DNA from 2 places in the Shewanella sp. KJ2020 genome. Region 1 is predicted to be linked to the other one. Evidence: predicted binding sites of a transcription regulator. Region 1 holds the regulator's gene; the other holds the start of a gene.

Evidence for each region. The regulator MetJ, encoded in region 1, represses methionine synthesis genes. The targets are predictions, from matches to a motif close to TAGACGTCTAGACGTCTA.
Region 2: a site for MetJ is predicted at 2,629-2,646, ahead of metH (methionine synthase). Genes of this name have one in related genera too.

What each region holds. Positions count from the first base shown of each region.
Region 1 is NZ_JAKUKD010000015.1:315,877-321,566, forward strand. It holds gene MJO46_RS10415 (bifunctional aspartate kinase/homoserine dehydrogenase II) at 1-2,094, opposite strand, end outside; gene metB (cystathionine gamma-synthase) at 2,106-3,269, opposite strand; gene metJ (met regulon transcriptional regulator MetJ) at 3,482-3,796, shown strand; gene MJO46_RS10430 (sulfite exporter TauE/SafE family protein) at 3,904-4,647, shown strand; gene nrfD (NrfD/PsrC family molybdoenzyme membrane anchor subunit) at 4,790-5,690, opposite strand, start outside.
Region 2 is NZ_JAKUKD010000012.1:115,451-121,140, reverse strand. It holds gene metH (methionine synthase) at 1-2,527, opposite strand, end outside; gene MJO46_RS07935 (histidine phosphatase family protein) at 2,690-3,424, shown strand; cobalamin riboswitch at 3,645-3,830, shown strand; gene MJO46_RS07930 (ABC transporter ATP-binding protein) at 3,936-4,817, shown strand; gene MJO46_RS07925 (iron ABC transporter permease) at 4,814-5,690, shown strand, end outside.

The sequences.
Region 1 (5,690 bases):
TTCAGCGATCCGCCCAAGAAATTGCTCTAATGGAATATCCGCCAAATGTGCAGGTACTAAAGAGCGCAGTTCAATATCTTCAAGCTCGATTTCAAGACCTATTTCACGGGCCAAAATGAGCAACTTACGCTGCATATCGCGACCGGAAAGATCGTCGCGGGGATCGGGTTCGGTAATACCTAAGCCTCTGGCTTCAATCACTAATTCAGAAAAAGGCTTACTGGTATCGTATTTCTCAAATAACCAACACAAGGTGCCAGAGAAAATCCCGCCCACGGCCTCAACGCTATCACCGCTGTTACGCAGATCATTTAGCGCATGTTGGATAGGTAAACCCGCGCCGCAGCTAGCATTGTAACGCCAAAATAAACGACGATTACCCAGTTGCTGTTTTAGCTCACGGTAGAAAGGCAGTGGACCCGAGCCTGCGAGTTTATTCGCGCTCACCATATGGATGCCGCGCTCGAACAACTCTGGATATTGCAGCGTTAAACTGGCGCTGGCACTGATATCTAAGGCCACCAGCTCATCACAGTTAACTTGCTCTAACTGCTCGAATAAATGCTCATACTGCCAAGGCGTAGCCTCGGTATTAAACTCTGTTTGCCACGCGGCAAGATTAATGCCTGTGGGTTTAATCAAGGCTTTACTCGAACTGACTAAACCGACTAACTCGACACTGGCTTCGAGTTCATGGTTCAGTGATGGCGACACTGACTTAAAGAGATTGACCCAAGCCTCACCAATATTGCCCACACCGAGCAGCAGGACGCCAATGCGTTTACGCGGACCCGCGCAGCGACGGTGCACCTTTTGGGTTAACAGATTCACCTGTGACTGGGGCACTAAAGTTACTAAACTTAAATCGCCACTAAACAAAGGTTTAGCATCGCGGCTTAGTAAACGGGCAAAGCCGCGGCGGTAGTGTTCGGCGTCAGCGCTGACTAACGCCACTAAGCCGAGATCGGTATTGATCTGCTGATCGCTGATCCCTAACGCTTGTGCCTCGGCATCGAGCAATCTTTGCACTTGTTTTTGATTTTCAGCGGTATAGGCAAGCTCAACCCTTTGATGGGCCGATACCCAGTGGGCCAATGGCGTTAAACCTGCGGCAATCAATAGATCTAATAAACGGCTTAATTCGCCCGTAAGCTTAAAGCCGAATAATACGACTGCATTGAGGTTAGTCACCACGGGCGCACTCGCTGAGGAGCTATGGGGCGCAATTAAGGTAAAGTCAGTGTGCGACGCATAACTTGAGCGCACCGCTAAACTCACTTCGGTATTGAATAGCGGCTGTAGAGTGCGCGAATGCAATACTGGCGAGCCTAAACGCGCTAGGCGATCGGCTTCGGCAAGTGACATGCTTTTCAGTAACTTGGCATCGTTGATTTTATTAGGATCGGCGTTGAACACCCCTTCCACATCGGTCCAAATGGTCACGCGCTCGATATCGGCAAGGCTGGCAATAAGGCTGGCGCTAAAATCGGAACCATTTCGACCGAGTAACAAGGTATCGCCGCGCTCGTTAGCGCAGATAAAACCTGTGATCACTAAGCGCTCATTTGGATGGGCGGCTAATAGGGCTTGTACTTTAGCACGGGATTCTTGTACCCGAATTTGTGGCACAGCGGCTTCATCGGCCACTAAAATTGAACAGGCATCCACATGGCTTGCCGCCACGCCCGATTCACGCAGTAGCGCCGCCATTAAACGTGCCGACCAACGTTCGCCAAAGCTCACCACATGGTTGATTTGGTAATCATTGCGGGTATCTAAGGATAATAAGCTGATAAGTTGCGCTTTATCAGTGGCCAAACGCTCACGCAGATCCCGGGCTTGTTCATTTGATAACAACTGCTCAATCAACCCCTGTTGGTAACTGATCAGCACTTGTAATTCTTCTTGCCATAGCTGACCCGCATCACGCAGCGCTAATAATTTATACAGGAAATTCGTGCTTTTACCTGCCGCAGAGACCACCACAAGATCATCACTATGACCGTGGGTTAACAGGATATGGGCGACTCGACGATAACAATCGGCATCCGCTAAACTGGAGCCACCAAATTTATGTAAGTGACAACGTGCCATCTATTATTCCTCTACTGACAAGCCGCAGCGGCGGCTAATCCTGCTTGAATATCTGCAACTAAATCGGCGGCATCTTCAATACCCACCGATAAACGTAATAGGGTGTCCTTAATGCCCGCCTCGAAGCGCGCCTGCGGCTCCATGGCTCTGTGGGTCATAGTGGCGGGCACGGCCACTAAACTTTCGACGCCACCTAAACTTTCCGCCACGCTAAATAAGCTGAGTGCACCTAAAAAGGCCACCACTTCGGCCTCGCCGCCCTTAAGCTCAAAACTCAGCATAGCGCCAAAGCCCTTCTGTTGCTTGGCGGCAATCGCGTGACCTGGATGATCCGCAAGCCCTGGGTAATAAACTTTACTCACCACAGGGCTTTGGGTTAATACCTCAACAATGCGCTGGGCATTGGCTTGATGCTCGCGAATGCGCACAGCGAGAGTGCGTAGGCCGCGCAGGGTTAAGTAACTATCAAATGCTGAGCCCGTTAAACCTAGAGTGTTCGACCACCAATGTAAGCTTTCACCGATTTGTGCATCTTTGGCGACCACAGCGCCGCCAACCACATCGCTGTGACCATTGATATATTTAGTAGTGGAGTGGATAACGATATCCGCGCCTAACAATAGGGGTTGTTGCAATATCGGCGATAAAAAGGTGTTATCAACCACCACCAGTGCGCCGACCTCATGGCTCGCCTTGGCAATGGCTTCGATATCCACCACACGCAATAACGGGTTCGATGGGGTTTCGAGCCACACCATCTTAGGATTCTGCGCGATAGCGGCGGCTAACGCTTGGCTGTCGGTTTGATCGACCACAATCAGCTTAAACTGGCCTTTCTTCGCCAAGTTGGTAAATAAACGGTAGGAACCGCCGTAACAATCGTGGGGCACGACCAATAGATCATCGGGGCCAAGCAAAGTCGCCACTAAGGTAATGGCCGCCATGCCAGTGCAGGTCACTATGCCAGTCGCGCCCTTTTCTAATTGGGCTAATGCTTCACCTAAAATGCAGCGAGTTGGATTGCCTGAACGGCTGTAATCAAATTCGCGGGGATTTTTATGACCATCGAAGGCGTAATTAGTCGACAAATAAATCGGTGGCACAACTGCGCCATATTGAGTATCGCTTTCGATACCCTGACGCACTGCCAGTGTGGCTAATTGACGCTCTGCCATGGGTGGACTCCTAAATTCGGTAGACTGATAGAGATGTCTGGACGTCTAAATGTACCTAAGCCCAACCCTATCGTCAATAGGCGTTAAGACGTTTAGACGTCTAAACATAAAGAAATCTGTTTGCAATCCCCAAGAAATAGTAGCAATAATTTGACTGTTGTTTGTAAGGGTTTAAAATCTGCCCCGAATTTAGCGTTATAACAGGTGAGTCAATGACTGAATGGAATGGGGAATACATCAGCCCCTATGCTGAACATGGCAAGAAGAATGAACAAGTAAAAAAAATTACTGTGTCTATTCCGCTCAAGGTGCTTAAGGTCCTCACGGACGAACGTACTCGTCGTCAGGTCAATAATTTGCGTCACGCCACCAACAGCGAGCTGTTGTGTGAGGCATTCTTGCATGCCTATACAGGCCAGCCATTGCCTGATGATGCCGACCTCTCAAAGGACTGCCCCGACAGTATTCCAGCAGAAGCTAAACGCCTGATGGACGAAATGGGAATAGAGTGGGAAGACATGGAGTAACGCTCAGGCGTCCATAATCCTGCCGTAACTAATTATTAGGGATCGTTAATGCTCATCCACTGTGGTGGGCTAAAGTAACGATCCCTATTTTGTTTTGATGGAATCCTATGTTTTCCTTGATAGATCCACAAACGCTTGCCATCGCGTCTGTGATTGTGTTTTTAGGGGCCCTCACCCAGAGTCTGATTGGCTTTGGCCTTGCCGTGGTTGCCAGCCCTTTACTCTATATTGTCGATCCCCAATTAGTGCCCGCCCCCGTAATTGTGATGGGATTTTCCATCGCGCTACTCACCCTATTGCGTGAGCGCGGCCACTTAGAATTCAATGGCTTGCAATATGCGCTCCTAGGTCGCGTGCCCGGCGGTTTTATCGGCGCAAGCCTATTGCTATTTGCACCTCAAGCTATCCTTGGCCTTGCGATTGCCGCCATTGTGACTGTCGCAGTTATCCTCAGCCTGTATAAATTCAGCCTGCCGGTAAATAAGAAAACCCTCTTCGGCGCGGGTGTCGTCTCGGGGATTTTTGGCAATATTGCCGCTATTGGTGGGCCGCCGATGGCAATTTTATTATCGGGTAAAGATGCCTCGCAATTTCGTGCCGCACTATCGGCCTTCTTTATCTTTAGTTCGACCATTGCCTTGGCGATTCTTGGGGTGACGGGCCTACTCGAAATCAAGCACTTTTGGCTGTCGCTAATGCTATTGCCCTCGGTCTTTTTAGGCTATCTCGTGGCGGGCAAACTGGTGGGAAATGTGGATAAACATAAGACCAAGATGGCGACCTTAGCCCTCTGCGCTATCAGCGCCTTAGTGCTCACGGTCAAATCAGTGATTGAGTTATTACCGCAATAACCTCCTGCCAATTGCAACCAATCGCAGCCATAAAAAAAGCACCGTTTAACGGTGCTTTTTGTTGCTGTGGATACGAGCTGTCATCCATTCGAGCATCACTTAATCGCATTTAAGTGATACTTATTGCTCTAGCATCAATACGTTAGCTTAAGTAGCTTTGGCCCGCATACACAATAAAGTGTCTTAAGGCGAGTACGCCCGTTAAGCTCGCACAGGCCACCATAATCATCGCGCCCTTAGTGTGGCGAGTCGCGGCGGGTAGTAGCATAAACAGCAACGGAATACCAAAGCCAATTCCGACAACGCCTATCCAGAACACGCTTGCCCATAACCCAGAAGTTAACGATGCTAAGGCCGCAGCCGCCGCGCCGCCCTTAAAGTACAAGGCGCAGAACAACATAAACAGGAACATGATTTCGATTGCCATCACTGGCAATTCTAAGCCATGCATTTTGGCTAAGGTCTTGTCGTGGCTATCGGTCTTAAACAACAAGAGTGCCAGTACCGCATTTGCCGCAGCGCCCGCCGATAGACCTGACACTAAAAACAGCGCAGGCAGTACCGCAGTGTTGAGCATAGGATAAGCATTCATCGCCGAAATTAAGAAGCCAGTGTAAGCCCCTACGCCAATGGCGAGGACAAACAACAATACTTCCATTAGCTTTCTAAATGGCATAAGTAACTTAGCGATAGGCGTTAAGAAACCCAAACCCCATTTTGGTAAGTCATCCCGCAGCACAATAATGGCGTATGCAAAGGCCAAGGGAGAATACGCCAGCAGCGCCAACACCCCGATTGCCATCACAGACTGGAAGTTATAGTTAATCAAGATTAACCAGAAATGGAATGGCTTAGTTAAGTCAAACACTAAACAAACTAGACCTAAGCTAATTGCCACAGGCCCAATAATGGCTGCCGCCTTAAGAATACTGCTTTCGGCTCCCGCGCTGAGCTCCTTATTCGCCCAGCGCAAACCAATGCCAATTAATAAACTGCCCGCGGATAACCCCGCCATAAACAGGTAAACGGCGATGACCCAGTGC
Region 2 (5,690 bases), on a different contig from region 1:
TGGTCAGCCCTTCACGGTGGAAGGTTTTGACGTTATGCACCATTTCATCGAGGCTTGGGGTGATCAGGCCCGACATGCCGATAATGTCGATATTATGCTCTTTCACCGCCTCAAGGATCCGCTCCACCGACACCATCACGCCTAAATCAAATACTTCAAAGCCATTACAGGCGAGCACCACGCCGACAATATTCTTGCCGATATCGTGCACATCACCTTTTACGGTAACCATCAAAATCTTGCCATTAGACTGGCCTGCGACCTTTTCCTTTTCAATAAAGGGATTGAGGTAGGCCACGGCCTTTTTCATTACCCGCGCCGATTTAACCACCTGTGGCAGGAACATCTTGCCCGAGCCAAATAGGTCGCCGACGATATTCATGCCGTCCATCAGCGGGCCTTCAATCACATCCAACGGACGGGAGGCGACTTGGCGAGCGGCTTCGGTATCTTCATCAATAAATTCGGTAATGCCTTTCACCAGCGCATGGGCTAAACGTTGATTGACCGGCCATGAGCGCCATTCTAAATCTTCTTTTTTGGCCGCAGCGGAACCATCACCGCGGAATTTTTCTGCAATCTCAAGAAGTTGTTCAGTATTGCTCGAGCCTTCGACTGGGCAGGGTAAGTTAAGCACTACATTTTCAACCCGCTCTTTAAGCTCGGGGTCGATATCATCGTAAATCGCTAACTGGCCCGCATTGACAATCCCCATATCCATGCCGACTTTAATCGCGTGGTACAGGAATACCGCATGGATCGCTTCACGTACAGGGTTATTACCGCGGAAGGAGAACGACACGTTCGATACCCCGCCCGAGATCATTGCGTGGGGCAGGGTGGCCTTAATCGCTTTAATGGCATCAATAAAATCGACGGCATAGTTATCGTGTTCATCGATACCTGTGGCGATGGCGAAAATGTTCGGGTCGAAGATAATGTCTTCTGGCGGAAAACCGACCTTATCGACCAGTACGCGGTAGGCGCGGGTACAGATTTCGATTTTACGCGCCTTAGTATCGGCCTGACCTTGCTCGTCGAATGCCATGATAATGGCCGCCGCGCCGTAGCGTTTGACTAAGGTCGCCTGCTCGATAAATTTCGCTTCGCCTTCTTTAAGGGAAATCGAGTTAACAATGCCTTTGCCTTGAATACATTTGAGGCCAGCTTCGATCACTTCCCACTTAGAGGAGTCGATCATAATGGGTACGCGGCTGATATCGGGCTCAGAGGCAATCAAGTTTAAAAACTTGTGCATGATCTCCACGCCATCGAGCATGCCTTCGTCCATGTTGATGTCGATGATCTGCGCGCCGCTTTCAACCTGTTCACGGGCGACATCGAGCGCCTGCTCGAACTTGCCTTCTTTAATCAGCTTTAAAAACTTGGCCGAACCTGTAACGTTGGTGCGTTCACCCACGTTTACAAATAGGGTTTGGGCATCGATAGTGAGCGGTTCCAAACCCGCAAGGCGGCAGGCGACGGGGATATCGGGCAATACGCGAGGATCATATTTTTCAACCGCTTGTCGGATAACGCGAATATGTTCAGGCGTGCTACCACAGCAACCGCCAATAATGTTGAGCATGCCTTCGCGCGCCCAATCTTCGATTACATTCGCCATATCCTCTGGGGTTTCATCGTAGCCGCCAAACTCGTTCGGCAGGCCCGCATTTGGATGCGCCGACACATAACATTCGGCGATACGGGATAATTCTTCGACGTAGGGGCGCAGCTCTTTTGGCCCGAGGGCGCAGTTAAGACCGATAGATAAGGGCTTGATATGGCGAAGGGAATTGTAAAAGGCTTCGGTCGTTTGACCTGTAAGCGTGCGGCCCGAGGCATCGGTAATAGTGCCGGAGATCATCACAGGTAAACGCGCTGGTGAATTGGCGCCAAATAAGTCATCGAAGACAGATTCAATCGCAAACAGCGCGGCCTTGGCGTTCAAAGTATCAAAAATGGTCTCGACCATAATGATATCCGCACCGCCTTCGATCAGCGCCTTAGTGGATTCTTTGTAAGCGGTCACTAACTCATCGAAACTGACATTGCGATAGCCAGGGTCGTTCACATCTGGGCTAATCGAGCAAGTGCGGTTAGTGGGCCCTAACACACCGGCGACATAGCGTGGGATCCCCGTGGCTTTCTCTATTTCATCACAGGCCTGCCGAGCGAGGCGCGCGCCTTCGCGGTTAATTTCGGCGGACAACGACTGCATATCGTAGTCGGCCATGGCGATGGTGGTGGCGTTAAAGGTATTGGTTTCAATAATATCGGCACCGGCATTTAAGTAGTCGGTGTGGATTTGTTTGATGATCTGCGGCTGAGTCAGGACTAATAGATCGTTATTGCCTTTGACATCCGTATGCCAATCCTTGAAACGCTCGCCGCGATAATCGGCTTCTTCCAGCTTGTAGCCTTGGATCATAGTGCCCATGGCGCCGTCTAAGATCAGGATGCGCTGGGACAGTTGGTTGCGAATGTCTGCCAGTATTTGGCCTGCTCGATGGGGTGATATCGCCATAAAATGATTACCTTTACTACAGCTAAGTTGAGTCCAAAGTACGCAATCCGGTGACAAATTGCATTTTATTATTGGATGTCGTTCGTTTTGTTTTGGACATTTAAACGTATAGACGTCCATAATACGCGACATCGGATTGTCAGGGCAAGATGAAAGTCAAATATGAAACAAGTTCGCTTATTACTGTTGCGCCACGGGGAATGCGAGGGCGGAGCGATTTTACGTGGTCGCGTCGATGTACCCCTGAGTGAAAAGGGTTGGCAGCAGATGTCGGCGGCGGTAGCGGCGCGGTCGGGGATTTTCCATGGGATTTATAGCTCCACCTCAAGGCGCTGCGCCGAATTTGCTAAGGCGTTTGCCGATTCATTGCGCGAGAAGGGGCAAAATCCGCATGTATCTAGCCCCTTGGACGTCACCTTGCTCGATAGTTTGCAGGAACTCGATTTTGGTGATTGGGATGGGCGCACATTCGAGGAGCTATATCGACAAGAAGGCGAATTGCTGGCGGCCTATTGGCAAAATCCATGGCTAGCAGCGCCACCCCAAGGGGAATCAATGGTGAGTTTTGAGCAGCGAATAAATGCCGCCATCGAGGGAATTTTGGATCAAGCCTTTGCTCAAATGGCAAAGGATAATCCAGTCGCCCCGGCTGAGGCTGCCCCTGCTGAGTCTGAGGCAACACTAAGCGCCGAGTCGATTACTGCACCAGTCGCCACTATTTGGATCATTAGCCATGGCGGCGTGCTCCGCCATTTAATGGCAAGGGCGCTAGGGGCGGTGCAGGTGCCAGGTTTTTATAGCCAGTTGACACTGCCAGAGGCCGCAGTGGTGGGTATCAATGTGCTCGAAGATACACTCGGTGAGCGTTATTGGCGTTTAAACTGGCCTAGTTCCTAGTGCCAAGTGCCAAATGCCTAGTGCCAAATGCAAAGTCAATGTGCACTTGATGCGGGAAATCCCTTGTCTGTGCTGGTTTATGTGTTAACACAATTAATATCAGGGTTTTATCATTTAAACGGCATTGCCTTACAAGCTAGATATAGGATAATGCATTTTCTTGATGGGTCTGCTTAAGCGGAAACATCGCAGCAATAGGTGTTGGGAATGTGCTCTTGGATATTTTGCTACTGGGATAAGTCGTGAAAACCCGAGCATATCAACCCATACATAATAGGGAATCGGGGCGCTGCCCGTCAGCCAGCCCGAACTGTACCCGCAACTGTGAGTAGTAAAAGAAGCGCCTAGAACCTAGAACCTTCTTCCCCTACAAGTCAGGAGACCTGCCTATTGCTGTTATCGCTGCATGCAGCTTTAGTTCTCGAGCGGGTAACTCGAGGGAGCAGAATATGATGATCACTATATTGGCCTTTTGGGCAAAGGGTTGTTTTTACGCGGGGGCTGAGTCTCAGTGAAGCCGTTGCCATTACAACCAATTAAAACCTCTATCCCGGATACCGCACTCAAGGTGAGCGATTTGAGCTGGGTTATCGAGGGAAAAACCATTCTCGCGGATATTAATTTTGCTTTGCAAAGCGGCCAAATGCTGGGGCTTATTGGCCCTAACGGTGCGGGCAAGTCGAGTCTGCTGCGTTGTATTTACCGCTTTGTACGCCCAAGCCGTGGCAGTATTAGTCTTTTTAATCAAAATATTGAGCAGTTATCGCCCAAGGCGTTCGCCTGCAAAGTTGCCGTTGTACAGCAGGATACGCCCCATTATTTTGATATGACGACCGAGCAGTTGGTGGCAATGGGATTAACGCCCCATAAGGGCATGTTCGACACTAATTCTAGCTGTGATAGCCAAAGGATTGCTAAGGCGCTGGAAAAGGTGGGACTAAGCCAAAAACTGCACCAACAGTATGAGCGTTTGTCCGGCGGCGAAAAGCAGCGAGCCCTTATCGCCCGCGCCATAGTCCAGCAGCCACAGTTACTGATTTTAGATGAGCCTACTAATCATCTCGATGTGCGTTATCAGATCCAAATCCTTGAATTAGTGAGGAGTCTTGGTATTAGCGTGATAGCCTCAATCCACGATCTCAATCTAGCCAGCGCCCTGTGTGACCGTTTGCTATTGCTCGATAAGGGAGCAGTGAGTGCGATGGGCACCCCGTCTGAGGTGTTAACCGAGGCGCGTATCGCCGATGTCTTTGGTGTCTGCGCTCAGGTATCGAGCCATCCGCAACATGGCAATCCTTTGATTAGTTACTTTTACGGTTATCAACCGAATCAGAGCTTACACGAGTCGCAGCCCCCCAAACTTTACCCCAGCGAACTTGAGGGGGATAAATGAAGCACGCAATGACACATATGCTCGGCAGTATGGTTAATCGCATTTTGACACCGTTAACACAACAGCAATGGTTGATCCTAGGATTCGTGGTCCTAGGGATATTAACGCCAATCGCCGCGGCGAGTTTTGGGGCGGCGACTATTGGTTTTTTAGATGTATTGCATGTGTTTATCACTAAGTTACTCCAGAGCTTTGGCACTCTTAATCCAACGAATGTGAATGGCATCACAGAGCGGATTGTGATGGAGCTTAGGCTGCCACGAATTTTACTCGCCTTTGTGGCGGGGGCGGGGTTGTCTCTGGCGGGGAGTGTGCTGCAAACCGTGACCCGCAATCCACTGGCCGATCCCTATTTATTCGGTATTAGTTCGGGCGCCTCCTTTGGGGCTGTCGTTATGCTCACTCTCTTCACAGGATCTGGTTTATTTGGGAGTGTCGGGGTTGTTGTCAATACGGGGATCTTCAGTGGTTCTGGGGTATTTGCAGGTTTACTGTGGTTTAGCTTGCCCTTTGGCGCCTTTATTGGCGCCAGTTTATCTGTGCTGATTGTGCTTGCCTTGTCGGGGCTTGGGCTCAACAGCCAAGTGGAGCGCATGTTGCTTTCCGGTGTGGCGACCTCTTTTATGTTTGGCGCTTTAACCAGTTTGCTGTTGTATTTTGCTAGCCCGCAGGCAACGGCATCGGTGCTGTTTTGGAGCTTAGGCAGTTTTGCTAAGGCCAGTTGGCCGCTGTTGATTTTACCGACCTTAGTGGTCGGTGCGAGTCTGCTGATCATTTTAGGGATGAAACGGCAGATCATGGCATTGCAGGCCGGGGATGAAACCGCCCATACCTTAGGGGTGAACGTGCCCAAATTGCGACTCAATATGCTGT